Regions from separate parts of the Nonomuraea sp. NPDC050478 genome, predicted to be linked through region 2. Evidence: riboswitches for the same ligand, from Rfam matches in the RefSeq annotation. Region 2 holds a riboswitch; the other holds the start of a gene.

Region 1 (6,300 bases), on a different contig from region 2:
CCGCCTCCCAGGGCCCTCGGCGCGCACCAACTTCACCACCCCAAAGATGAAGGCGCCCCCCACGACGAGCGGCGGGATGAGCGCCGACAAAACCTCTGTCACAACTTCCATTCGTCCTCGCCTCCACAGCGGACGGGGGGTTTCCTGGCCTTTTATGCACGGGCGGTGCGGCGGGCGCGGGCTTGACCGCCCCGGGTGTCGCCCTGTCGACGACCTTCGCACCGCAGACCATAGCGGCACACAGATGCCCATAGCCTGGCAGGGGCATCAACATCCGGCAACCCGGACGCCTCATAGCCTAATGCCAGTCTCTCCAGGTGCCTTACCGGATCTACCCCAAGTTTCCTGAAAAGCGGCGCCCAGGCTTCCCAGCTCAGGAATGATCTTTAACGACGAGGGTTCCGGCCAGCTTGTCATGGGGCCCACGCTGCAGCGGCTTGTCGATCAGGATGAGCAGGCCCACCGCGAACACGTACATTCCGGCCAGCAGATTGAGCACCGGAATGCCCATCACGATGGCCGGGGCCGGATAGCCGAGGACCCGTTTCAACCGGTCACGCGCCCCCAGCCGGGCCGGTTCCACCCGAATGCGCATGATCGCCTTGCCGAACGTGCGCCCGCCTCGTGAAAGCGTGACCCAGTCGTAGACCGTATAACCCAGCCCGGCCAACACCCATGCGAACACGCCCGGCAAACGGCCCCCGAAGAGCTCCAGCACCCCGACAGTCCGGAAGATGCCCCACAGCGCGATGAACAGAATGTAATAGAACACCCCGAAGACGAGCGCTTCAATGAGCCGGGCGGCCAGCCGTTCCCACCATTCCGCGGGCACCGGATCGGCCCGCGGCGTCGTGGCCATAACCCTCACCTCGCCCCATCGGTGTCCCGACCGTTCCCATTCTGGTACGGAGCACACACGCGAAAACAGGGACCGGTGGATCACCGATCCCTGTTTTCCGAGCCGTACAGGCTACTTGATCTTCACCACGACGGTGCCGGCGAACTTGTCGGCGAACGTCTGCTGCAGAGGCTTGTCCCACAGCTGCGAGGCGGCGTTGAGCATGACCGCGATCGCGCCGAGGAAGGCACCGACGAGCGGGAGGATCCCGAGCGCATAGCCGCCCCACGTGCCGCCGGCCCGCTTCAGGGCCATGTTGCCCGGCAGGCCGCCGGGCGGCATGGCGCCGCCCACGGGGACGACCTTGATCCCCATCACCATCTTGCCGACCGTCTGACCGTTCATCTTGGTCATGAAGTAGTCGTAGGCGACGTAGAGGCCGACCAGCAGGATCCACTGGATGAGACCGATCAGGAACGAGCTGAAGAAGCCCGTCGTGACACCCGTCACCGAGTTGTAGCTGGCCACGAAGAAGATGCCCAGCACCAGGGAGATGAGGAAATAGACGACGCCGAAGATGCAGCCGTCGATGAGACGGGCCACCAGCCGCTGCCACCACTCCGCCAGCGGCGCGGGGGCACCCGGAGGCTGCACGCCGACCGGCTGGCCGTAGCCCGGCTGCCCGTAGGCGGGCTGACCGTACTGCTGGCCGTACTGGGGCTGCTGACCGTAGCCGGGCTGGCCGTACTGCTGCTGGCCATACTGCGCCTGCTGACCGTAGCCGGGCTGGCCGTACTGCTGCCCTGACTGCGGCTGCTGACCGTAACCCTGCTGGCCGTAGGCCTGCTGACCGTAGCCGGACTGGGAATCGGGCTGCTGGCCGTAACCGGGCTGGGAGGGGGCCTGCTGACCGTAGCCCTGCTGACCGTAAGCCTGCTGACCCGAGGAGGGCTGCTGGCCGTAGCCCTGCTGACCCGAGGAGGGCTGCTGGCCGTAGCCGGGCTGGCCGTACTGCTGCTGACCGTACTGGGGCTGCTGACCGTAGTCGGGTTGCGAGGGAGCCTGCTGGCCGTACTGGGGCTGCTGGCCGTAGTCAGGCTGGGAAGGGGCCTGCTGGCCGTACTGGGGCTGGCCGTAGTCGGGTTGCGAGGGAGCCTGCTGACCGTACTGAGGCTGCTGACCGTAACCCTGCTGGCCGTAGTCGGGCTGCTGGCCGTACTGGGGCTGGCCGTAGCCCGGCTGGGACGCGCCCTGCTGGCCGTAGCCCTGCTGACCCGGCTGACCGTACTGCTGCTGCTGCCCGTACGGGGGCTGCTGGCCGTACTGGCCCTGGCCGTAGGGGTCGTCGGCCCTGTAGCCCACGACCGTCGCGTCGGGATCCTCCCCATGGGGGTGTCCCGGGTTGTGCCCGTATCCCGGATGATTCTCGCTGGATTCATCCTGCGGATACGGCGGCTGTCCGGTGCTCACCGTGTCACCTCGCTTCGCGTGCGCATGTGGCACGTGTCAGGGCACATGCCTGTCCTGGACAACGTATCGACATGGGTATCAACAATCACCTTTTCTGTCAGTCAAGATCCGCATCACCCGAGGTCAGGTGGAGCAACATCCGTGTGTTCCCCAGGGTGTTGGGCTTGACGTGTTCCAGGTCCAGGAACTCGGCCACGCCCTCGTCGTACGAGGCCAGGAGTTCGGCGTAGACCTCGGGCGAGACCGGGGTGCCTTTGATCACCCGGAATCCGTGTCTCGCGAAGAAGTCGACCTCGAATGTGAGGCAGAAAACACGCTGCAGGCCGAGTTCTTTGGCCGTGTCGATGAGGGCCGTGACGATGCGGTGGCCGATGGCCAGCCCGCGCGCCTCCGGGTGGACCGCCACGGTGCGGATCTCCGCCAGGTCCTCCCAGAGGACGTGCAGCGCCCCGCAGCCGACGACCTTGCCGTCGCGCTCGGCGACCCAGAACTCCTGCACGTCCTCGTACAGGGTGACCGTGGCCTTCTCCAGCAGCCGGGGGCCGGGGCCTCCATAGGTGTCGACCAGGAATTTGATGGCCTTGACGTCCGGCGTCCGGGCACGCCGGACCAGGACCTGCGTGTCGGGAAGGGGACGTTCGGCGACCTGCTCCATGACCCTCCAGCCTACAGTTTGTGATTACGGCTCACCCCTAACCCCGGACTTGCGCCCATCTTGTAACGTCTCGTGGCTGTACGAGCACCTGTGGCGTTGGAGGTTTCCTACCGTTCCATGCCTGGTCCAAGCAGGCACAAAGAGGACATGAAGTCTTTGCCGTACCGTGCTTTACGAGACCACCTTGTGACCCCCCGGTTGTGAAATCTCTACAGAGTCTGTAGTTCCGGTTGAGCAGGAACCCTCGGTGCATTAGTGTCCAGCGTCGATGTCCCCGTGCATGTGGCGCGGAGACGCGCCCAATCCCCGCAAGGGGAGCCGGGGACCCGCCGGCGGCGTTCGAGCGGCGCCGCCAGGGGTGAGTCCGAGCACCTCGCTCGGTAGGGCCGGTCCGAGCCCGAACCCGTCAGCTAACCCGGTCGGCGCGCTACGGAAGGAGCTCGATTGGTGAAGCGCACGCGCGACCGCAGGGGGAGTTCCGCGGGCGAGCGCGCCCGCCCTCCGGAACGGGCCGGCTACGGCCGCAGGCTGGGCATCGTGGGCGCCACCCTCGCCGCGCTGCTCGTCGCCGCTCCCGCGGGCACCGTCGCCGCCGACCCCAAGCCCTCGCTCAAGGAGCTCTCCGAGCAGGTCGAGGAGATGCACCTGGAGATCGAGACCCTCACCGAGCAGTACAACGGGCAGCGCGAGAAGCTCAAGACGGCCAAGAAGGCCGTGGAGAACGCCAAGAAGAGGCTCGCCGCCAGCGAGGCCGACCTGGCCACGAAGAAGACCAGGGCGTCGCAGCTGGTCGAGGCCGAATACATGTCGGGCGGCCTCAGCCGGGTGCTCGCCTTCACCACCGGCGGCGACCCCGAGAGCTACCTCGACCGCGCGGCCACCACCTACGCCCTGCGACAGCAGCAGAGCGAGGAGGTCCTCAAGCTGACCAAGGCGATGGACGCGGCCGAGCGGGCCAGGACCGGCGCCCAGACCCGCATCGACGAGGTCAACAAGATCGTCAAGGACCTCGGCGCCAAGCGCGACCGGATCTCCACGCTCGTCACCAAGGTCGAGAGCCGGCTGTTCCAGCGCGCGCTCGGCGAGGCCGGCCGCCCCGGCACCAGGGCCGTCAAGGTGACCCTGCCCATCCCCGGCGACGGCAAGGCGGCCCAGGCCGCCCGCTGGGCCCTCACCCAGCAGCTCAAGCCGTACGTCTGGGGCGCGGAAGGCCCCAACGGCTACGACTGCTCGGGGCTGGTCATGGCCGCCTACCAGCGCGTCGGCATCTCGCTGCCGCACTACACCGGCGACCAGTGGACCGCGGGCAGGCACATCGCGCGCGAGGAGCTGCGCCCCGGCGACCTGGTCTTCTTCTACAGCGACCTGCACCACGTGGGCATCTACCTCGGCGGCGGCATGATGGTGCACGCGCCGCGCACGGGCGACGTCGTGCGCATCGCCTCACTCGACCGGCGCCCCTACGCCGGAGCGGTGCGCATCGCCGACTGACGGCTAGATCAGCTGGCGGCGCGCGGCCCAGGCCACGGCTTCGATGGCCGTGGCCACCCCGATCCGGTCGCAGATGCCCCTCAGTCTTCGGCGCACCGTGCGGCCGCTGCAATCAAGGCGCCTCCCCACTCGGTCTACTGTGACGCCCTTGGCCAGCTCCGCCAGCAACGCCAGATCTGCATGGCTCAGTTCAACATTTTCACTGAGCACATCCATCGGGAGCCCTCCCCCCCAACAGCACTACTCGGTGACGTCCTGGCACGAGCGAAAGGCTGCTCGCCCCGACTACGTAAACGCATCCGGCAAAGGCCGTCAAGCGTAAGATCTGCCCTACTTGACCATAGCCATTGACATGATCCGTCCTACGTGAAGTACTCGGCGTATGTCGGCACATTTCCAAGCGCAATGATCGATCACAAGGACTCTGACAGCGCGCCGCCGTCCACGCTGAGCCCCAGCGACATGCTGGGTTTCGATCCGTACGATTATGCGTTCCTGCGCGAGCCGTATTCCCGATACCGGAAGCTGCGCGAGAGCGGGCCGCTCTTCCGGACGCGCGGCGGGCTGCTCGTCGCCACCTCCCACGAGCTCTGCTCGGCCCTGTTGCGCGACCCTCGTTTCGGTCACGGCCCCGCCCCCGCGCCCGCCGGGCCGGACGAACCGGTCCGTTCGTTCCTCATGATGGACCCGCCGGACCACACCCGGATGCGCGGACTCGTCAGCAAGGCCTTCACGCCCGGCATGGTGCGGCGGCTGCGTCCGCGCATCGAGACGATCACCGCGGACCTGATCGCCGCGCTGCCCGACGAGGCCGACCTGGTCCGCGACTTCGCCTACCCGCTGCCCGTCATGGTGATCAGCGAGATGCTGGGCGTGCCGGCGGAGGACCACGAGCGCTTCCGCGGCTGGAGCGAGACCCTGGCGCGCAGCCTCGACCCGATCGTCACCGACGAGCTGACCGAGCGCTCACAACGCCACCGGCGCGAGTTCCACGACTACTTCCAGGGTCTCATCGCGCTGCGGCGGGAGCGGCCGGCCGACGACCTGCTCAGCGCGCTCGTCCAGGTCGAGGAGCTGACCGAGCGCGAGCTGCTGGCCACGTGCGTGCTGCTGCTGGTGGCCGGTCACGAGACGACCGTCAACCTCATCGCCAACGGCGTGCTCAACCTGGTCAGGCACGGCGTGCTGGGGCGGGCGGCCGAGCGGCCCAGGGAGGTCGTGGAGGAGGTGCTCAGGTATGACCCGCCGGTCCAGCTCACGGCCCGCGTCGCGCTGGAGGACGCCGAGCTGGGCGGCGTCCGGGTGCCGGCGGGCACGTCGACGCTGGCGCTGGTCGGCGCGGCCAACCGCGACCCCGCGGCCTTCCCCGACCCGGACCGGTTCGACGTGGGGCGGGCGCCCGGCAGGCATCTGGCGTTCGGTCTGGGGGTGCACTTCTGCCTGGGTGCGCCGCTGGCCCGGCTGGAAGGGGAGGTGGCGCTGGCCGCGCTGGCCGGGGCCGCGCCGGGGCTGGAGCTGGCCGACGCGGATCCGCCGTACAAGGAGAACCTGGTGCTGCGCGGCCTGGCCCGGCTGCCCGTCAGGCTCAACCGCCCGCGCTTGTAGCGCGGGCGGGCTGGCTCGGCGCGGTCAGCGGGTGGGCTTGACCAGGGGGAAGAGGATGGTCTCGCGGATGTTGCGGCCCGTGAAGGCCATGATCATCCGGTCGATGCCGGCGCCCATGCCGCCCGTCGGGGGCATGCCGTACTCCAGGGCCTGCAGGAAGTCCTCGTCGAGCTGCATGGCCTCCAGGTCGCCGCCGGCGGCGAGCAGGGACTGCTCCTCCAGGCGGCGGCGCTGGTCGATC
Region 2 (6,300 bases):
CAGGATCACGTTGTAGATGGTGTTCGGGCCGTCCATCCACTTCGCGCCGGTGTCGGCGGCCGAGAACTTCTTGCCGGCCTCGAGGTAGGCGTCCCAGGTCGGCCAGAGCTTGGCGACCTCCTCACGGTCGGTCGGCAGCCCGGCCTTCTCGAACAGGTCCTTGCGGTAGCACATGGTCATGCCGCCGATGTCGGTGCCCAGCGCGAACAGCTTGCCCTCGGCGTTGACGCCCGTCTCCCACTTGGCCGCGGGGAAGTCGGCCTTGCGGTCCTGCAGGCCGTACTCGCCCAGGTCGGTGAAGAACTGCGGGCGGGCGGCCATCAGGCCCATCGCGCCCTCGTCGATGCCGACGATGTCGCCGGCGCCGCTGCCGGCCTGCAGGCGCTGGAGCAGCTGGGGCAGATAGACGTCTTCGAACCTGTCGGTCAGGTTCGAGTACTTGACCTGGATGTTCGGGTGCTCGGCGTTCCACTTCTTCACGGCCTCGTCGTAGCCGAAGTTCTCGCCGCCGCCGAAGGTGTGCACGTTGATGGTGACGGGCTCCGCCGGCGTGCTCGCATCGGCTGAGGGGGCCGGAGCCTCACCGCCACCACAGGCGGCGGTCATCGCGGCCAGGGCCGTGACCAGGACTCCGGTTACTGCAAAGCGCTTGTGGTTCGTCATACCGTACCCCTCTTGGGTGTGGATCTTGGGAGGTGCATCGCGACAGTCCCGCGATTGGAGTGTCTTTGGGAGCGCTCCCACAAAGAGTGCCCGTAGCGCGTCCAGGCGTCAACGTCCCGAAACTCAACCGTTACCTCTGGGGTATTTTGTGACCCTAGAAGTAGCCGTACGGGGATATATCGCCCAAAGCGCTACTTGGGAGCGCTCCCATCCCACGGGCACCGTTTCTCCCGCACACCGGCACAAAAGCGCACCAGAACCAGAGGCGTCTCACCGGCAGGCCGCGGCCCGCGCCTCCATGAGAACGCGTTCGCGCTCGTTGCGGGTCAGCGCGGCCGCGCGCTCGAACTCGGCGCGGGCCTCGCCGAGCCGGCCCAGTTTGAACAGCAGGTCGCCGCGTACGCCCGGCAGCAGGTGGTAGTCCCGCATGGCCGGCTCGCCGGCGATCTGGTCGACCAGCTCCAGGCCCACCTCGGGGCCGTACGCCATGGCCAGGGCCACCGCGCGGTTGAGCTCGACCACCGGCGAGCCCGACAGGGCCGCGAGCCGCGCGTACAGGTCGGCGATGCGGACCCAGTCGGTCTCCCCGGGCGTGAACGCGCGGGCGTGGCAGGCCGCGATGGCGGCCTGGAGCGTGTACGGGCCCATGGTGTCTGTCAGTTCCTCGGCCCGCTCCAGCGCGGCCAGGCCGCGGCGGATGAGCAGCCGGTCCCACCGGGCGCGGTTCTGCTCCAGCAGCAGGATCGGCTCGCCGGACGGGCCCAGCCTGGCGGCCGAGCGGGACGCCTGGATCTCCATGAGCGCCACCAGGCCGAACACCTCGGGCTCCTTCGGCATCAGCCCGGCCAGCACCCGGCCCAGGCGCAGCGCGTCCTCGCAGAGGCCGGGCCGCATCCAGTCGTCGCCGGCGGTGGCCGAGTAGCCCTCGTTGAAGATCAGGTAGATGACCTCCAGCACGGACGACAGCCGTCCGGCCAGTTCCTCGCCCGCGGGGACCTCGAACGGCACCTTCCGCGTGGCCAGGGTCCGCTTCGCGCGGACGATCCGCTGCGCCACCGTCGGCTCGGGCGTCAGGAACGCGCGCGCGATCTCGTCGGTGGACAGGCCGCCCAGCACCCGCAGCGTCAGCGCGACCCGGGCCTCGGTGGACAGCACCGGATGGCACGCGGTGAACACCAGCCGCAGCAGGTCGTCCTCGATCTCCTCGGGGCCGGGCGGCTCCTGCCCGGGGTCGTCCTCCAGGGCGCGGCCGATCTCGGCGAGCTTGCGCTCGTAGCGTTCCCTGCGGCGGATCAGGTCGACGCCCCGGCGCTTGGCCACGGTCATCAGCCAGGCGCCCGGATTGCGTGGCACGCCCTCGCGGGGCCACTGCTCCAGCGCCGCGACCAGCGCGTCCTGTGCCAGCTCCTCGGCCAGGCCGACGTCGCGCACCAGCCGGGCCAGCCCGGCGATCAGCCGCGCCGCCTCGATCCGCCACACGGCCTCGATGGCCCCATGCGTCTCCGAAGCTGTCACGGGCCCATCGTATGGTCACCCCGTCCGGGACATGCCCGGCACTCACCTCAGCGCGGGAAGCGAGAAACGCTTTCAAGAAGGAGCGGCGTCCCGGGCATGTGTGCCGGGCTCCTGGTTGAAGCGGTGATGGTCGTCCACGGCGGGCGTGGGTGACGCGTTTCCGGCAGGCGTGCGGGGGGTCGCCCTGGGCTGTCAGGCGTTCGGGGGGTTGGTCTCCAGGGACTCGCGGAGGGCTTTGTCGCGCTCGGCGGTCTCCGGGGTGAGGGAGGTCTCCGGCATGTCGGCCGCGTCGAAGACCTCCCAGAGCTCCAGGCCGACCCCTTCGCCGCCCTCGGGGACGGGGACGCGCAGGGCCCATTCGACGGCCTCTTCGCGGGACTTGACCTGGATCAGCCAGAAGCCGGCGATGATCTCCTTGGTCTCCGCGAAGGGCCCGTCGATGACCTTGGGCTTGCCGGGGCCGTAGGCGATGCGGGCGGCGCGGGAGCTGGGGGCGAGCCCTTCCGCCGCCAGCAGGACACCGGCCTTGGCCAGCGACTCGTTGTAGGCCATCATGTCGTCGACGAGCTGCCGGCTCGGCATGACGCCCGCCTCGGTCTCGGCGCTGCCCTTTCCGATGATCATGAACTTCACGGTGCTTCTCCTTCGAATCCCGGTCTCGCCGACGCGTCGAACGAGCGGCGCCCGCATCGACACCTCAGGGATTCTTCCGGACAATCAGGCGGCGTACTCGGGGTAGCCGTAGCCGACGACCTGAGACTTGGGACGGATGCGCTCCTCGACGAGCCCGTTGCCGGTGTTGCCCTCGATCGTGGAGATCGTCCCGTCGCGGTTGTCCTTGACCACGAAGCCGACGTGCTGGATGGAGCCGAGGCTCTTGCTGCCGTTCCAGGCGAAGAAGACCACGGCGCCCGGCTTGGCCAGGGTGCCCCAGCGGCCGTTGTTCTGGAACCACCGCGCGTGCGTCACCGTGTAGGCGTCCCAGCCCACCTGCGCGCGGGCGCCGGTCTGCTCGCCGACCCAGGAGACGAACATCGCGCACCAGGGGGCGTTCAGGTAGGCGGCGGGGTGGCCGCCGTCACGGGCGATGGTCTCCTGGGCGCGCTGCGAGTTCGCGTACCACTCCTGGAACTTCGTGCCGCCGCCCCGCGCGTTCTCCCTGATGCCGATCTGCTCCCTGGCCAGGGCGAGCACCTGGGCCGCGGTGACGTCGATCTTGTCCTTCTCGGCGGGCTTCGCCTCCTGGGAGGCGGTCTGGCCGGTCTCCGCCTGGGCCGTCAACGAGAGATCGTCTCCGTTGACCGGGTCGGCGTGGGCGGGGAGGGCGGAGCCCATGAAGCAGGCGACGAAGGTGGCGCCGAGGGCGGCGCGGACGTAATGCGGTTTGGTGGCACGGGGGAGGCGATGCATGACCATCGAGGGGATGTACTCCTTGCTTCCATGCCGCTTACCGGGTTAGCTGACGGGTTCGGGCGTGGAAGCTGCCCTACGGCGCGCGAGGCGCCGATTCACCCCGGAAGAAGTGGGTCCCCGGTTCCGCGCAAGGCGGATTCAGCGGTCGCAGGACGATCCTGCGATACGACGGTGTTCTCGGACACGACCGGACAAACCGGACGTATGCCGTGAATGCGGAGTAAAGTAACGCATCTGGCAAGAAACTGGCAAGTCTTCAAAGCCGCGGCTAGCGGATCTGCGCCCGCGCCTCCGCCAGAACCCGCATGATGGCAAGGCTCTCGTCAAGCGGCATGATCGCGCTCTCGGTACGACCTCGCGCCAGGCAGTCGCGGACCTCGCGCAGCTCGCCCGCGTACCCGTTGTCCGCCGGATCGTCGAGCACGTGCTCCTCCGGCTCCATCCCCGGCCCGCTGAGCACGACCCGCCGCGGAGCCCAGAACGGGGCGTCGATGTCGGCCCGCATCCCGGTGCCGACGACGGTGGCGTCGTTGGAGTAGGCGCCGAGCAGCGAGCACTCCACCAGCGCCCGCCTGCCGCCCGGATAGCTCATCAGCCCGCCCGCCTCGGCGTCCACGCCGCCCGGGGACAGCGAGCCGGTGAGGTGCGTGCTCTCCGGCGTCCCGAGGAACAACTGGGCCAGCCCCATGGGGTAGATTCCCAGGTCGAGCAGGGCGCCGCCGCCCAGCTCCGGCGCCCAGAGCCGGTGCGCGGGATCGTACGGGTGCGCGAAGCCGAACGAGGCGCGCACCGAGCGGATCTCGCCGAAACGCCCGTCGCCGGCGAGCATGCGGATCAGCGGGTTGAACCGCATCCACATCGCTTCCATCAGGAAGACCCCGGCCTCGCGGGCCAGCCGGACCATCCGCTCGGCGTCGGCCGTGGTGGCGGCGAGCGGCTTCTCGCACAGCACGGCCTTGCCCGCCGCGATGGCCGCCTCGGCCACCTCCAGGTGCTGGGCGTGCGGGGTGGCGACGTAGACGGCGTCCACGGCCGGATCGGCGCACAGCTCGGCGTAGGAGCCGTGGGCGGACTCGGCGCCCAGCGTCGCGGCCAGCGCCTTGGCCCGGCCCAGGTCGCGGGAGCCGACCGCGGCCACCCTCATCCCCGGCTCGGCGGCGATGACGGCGCCCACTGTCCTGGCGATGCCGCCGGTCGCCGCGATGCCCCACGATAAGTCACGCACGCGGAAGATCGTACAGATTCATCCGCGAAAGCGATATGTGAGGCGAATTCACCCGCTGGTCTCGGGGTCGAGCCCCAGGCGGCGGCCGGCGTTCATCGCCCCGATCGCGGCCATGTCCTCGCGGTCCAGGATGAAGTCGAACACGTCGATGTTCTCCTTGATCCGCGACGGGGTGACCGACTTCGGGATCACCACGTTGCCGATCTGGATGTGCCAGCGCAGCACGATCTGCGCGGGCGTGCGGTTGTGCTTGTCCGACAGCACCGCCAGCGCCGGGTCCTCCAGCAGGCCCCGGCCGGAGCCGAGCGGGCTCCACGCCTCGGTGAGGATCCCGTTCTTGTCGTGGAACTCGCGCATCTCGTGCTGCTGGAAGTACGGGTGCAGCTCGATCTGGTTGATGCAGGGGACGATGTCGGTCTCGTCCATGAGCCGGGTGAGCGTGCCGACCGTGAAGTTGGACACGCCGATGGCCCTGGCCCGGCCGTCCCGGTAGATCTTCTCCAGGCCACGCCAGGCCTGGACGTACTTGTTCTGCTTCGGCGCCGGCCAGTGGATCAGGTAGAGGTCGACGTGGTCGAGGCCGAGCCTGGCCAGGCTCTCGTCGAAGGCCCGCTCCACCCGGTCGTGGTCGGAGTTCCACAGCTTGGTGGTGACGAAGAGCTTCTCGCGCGGGATGCCGGAGGCGCGCACGGCCCGGCCGACGCCCTCCTCGTTGCGGTAGAGCGTGGCCGTGTCGATGTGGCGGTAGCCGGCCTCGAGCGCGGTCAGCACGGCCCGCTCCGCCTCGTCGTCGGTCACCTTCCAGACGCCGAGGCCGAGTTGCGGGATCTCGACACCGTCTCTGTAAAGCCGTAGCGAGTTCATACTTCCCATTGTTCACGTCTCGTTCCGCACGGCTTAAGCCGCCCGGGCTAGCTTGAAGCGGTCGTGAACGGGCCATCACCTGGCTGGGAGAGCAAACGTGGTCAAACAGGCGTCGGCCTGGGTGGAATCCCCGCTCCAGATGCTGTGCGCCGTCGAGGCCCATCACGCGGGGCTGCTCGGCCCGGCCACCATCGTGGTGCCGCGGGCGCGGCTGCGCGCCCTCAAGGCGACCGGGCGCGAGCTGCGCGGCCTCGACCTGCCCGCCGGGCTGGAGCTGGCCGAGCCGAGCGAGCGCATGCCGCGCCGGCCGGCCGTCGTCGGCGACGCCTTCTCCGGCCGGGTGCAGCTGCGCTGGCTCGCCGCCTTCCCCGGCAGGGTCGTCGTGGTGGACGACGGCATGGCCACGATCCGGCTGCTGGAACTGCTCGCCGCGAAACCGTACCGGCCGCTGCTGCGGGCCCGCGCCCAGCCGGGCGCGCTGCGCGCGGCGCTCGGGCTGGCCGCCGCGATCAGGCTGCGCGCGGGCGGGGTCACGGTCTTCACCGCGCTGCCCGTCCCGCCTCACCTGGCGGAGGCGGTCCGCCGGGCGGGCGTCGACCTGGTACGGCACGAGTTCGCAT

The links. Region 2 has a riboswitch for cyclic di-AMP ahead of ACIBF7_RS11420 (CHAP domain-containing protein). Riboswitches for the same ligand answer to the same signal wherever they lie in the genome.
Region 1: linked by a shared signal. The riboswitch ahead of ACIBF7_RS02545 (NlpC/P60 family protein) and the one ahead of ACIBF7_RS11420 (CHAP domain-containing protein) in region 2 are both predicted to bind cyclic di-AMP.

Annotation. Positions count from the first base shown of each region.
Region 1 covers NZ_JBITHT010000001.1:534,065-540,364, forward strand. Annotated here, with positions in the region: gene ACIBF7_RS02530 (RDD family protein) at 374-859, opposite strand; gene ACIBF7_RS02535 (RDD family protein) at 971-2,308, opposite strand; gene ACIBF7_RS02540 (amino-acid N-acetyltransferase) at 2,406-2,963, opposite strand; cyclic di-AMP (ydaO/yuaA leader) riboswitch at 3,250-3,404, shown strand; gene ACIBF7_RS02545 (NlpC/P60 family protein) at 3,411-4,454, shown strand; gene ACIBF7_RS02550 (LuxR C-terminal-related transcriptional regulator) at 4,458-4,670, opposite strand; gene ACIBF7_RS02555 (cytochrome P450) at 4,860-6,059, shown strand; gene lysX (bifunctional lysylphosphatidylglycerol synthetase/lysine--tRNA ligase LysX) at 6,084-6,300, opposite strand, start outside.
Region 2 covers NZ_JBITHT010000002.1:737,327-743,626, reverse strand. Annotated here, with positions in the region: gene ACIBF7_RS11435 (ABC transporter substrate-binding protein) at 1-663, opposite strand, end outside; gene ACIBF7_RS11430 (RNA polymerase sigma factor) at 934-2,178, opposite strand; gene ACIBF7_RS11425 (YciI family protein) at 2,371-2,802, opposite strand; gene ACIBF7_RS11420 (CHAP domain-containing protein) at 2,896-3,594, opposite strand; cyclic di-AMP (ydaO/yuaA leader) riboswitch at 3,608-3,745, opposite strand; gene ACIBF7_RS11415 (Gfo/Idh/MocA family protein) at 3,860-4,816, opposite strand; gene ACIBF7_RS11410 (aldo/keto reductase) at 4,865-5,680, opposite strand; gene ACIBF7_RS11405 (hypothetical protein) at 5,778-6,300, shown strand, end outside.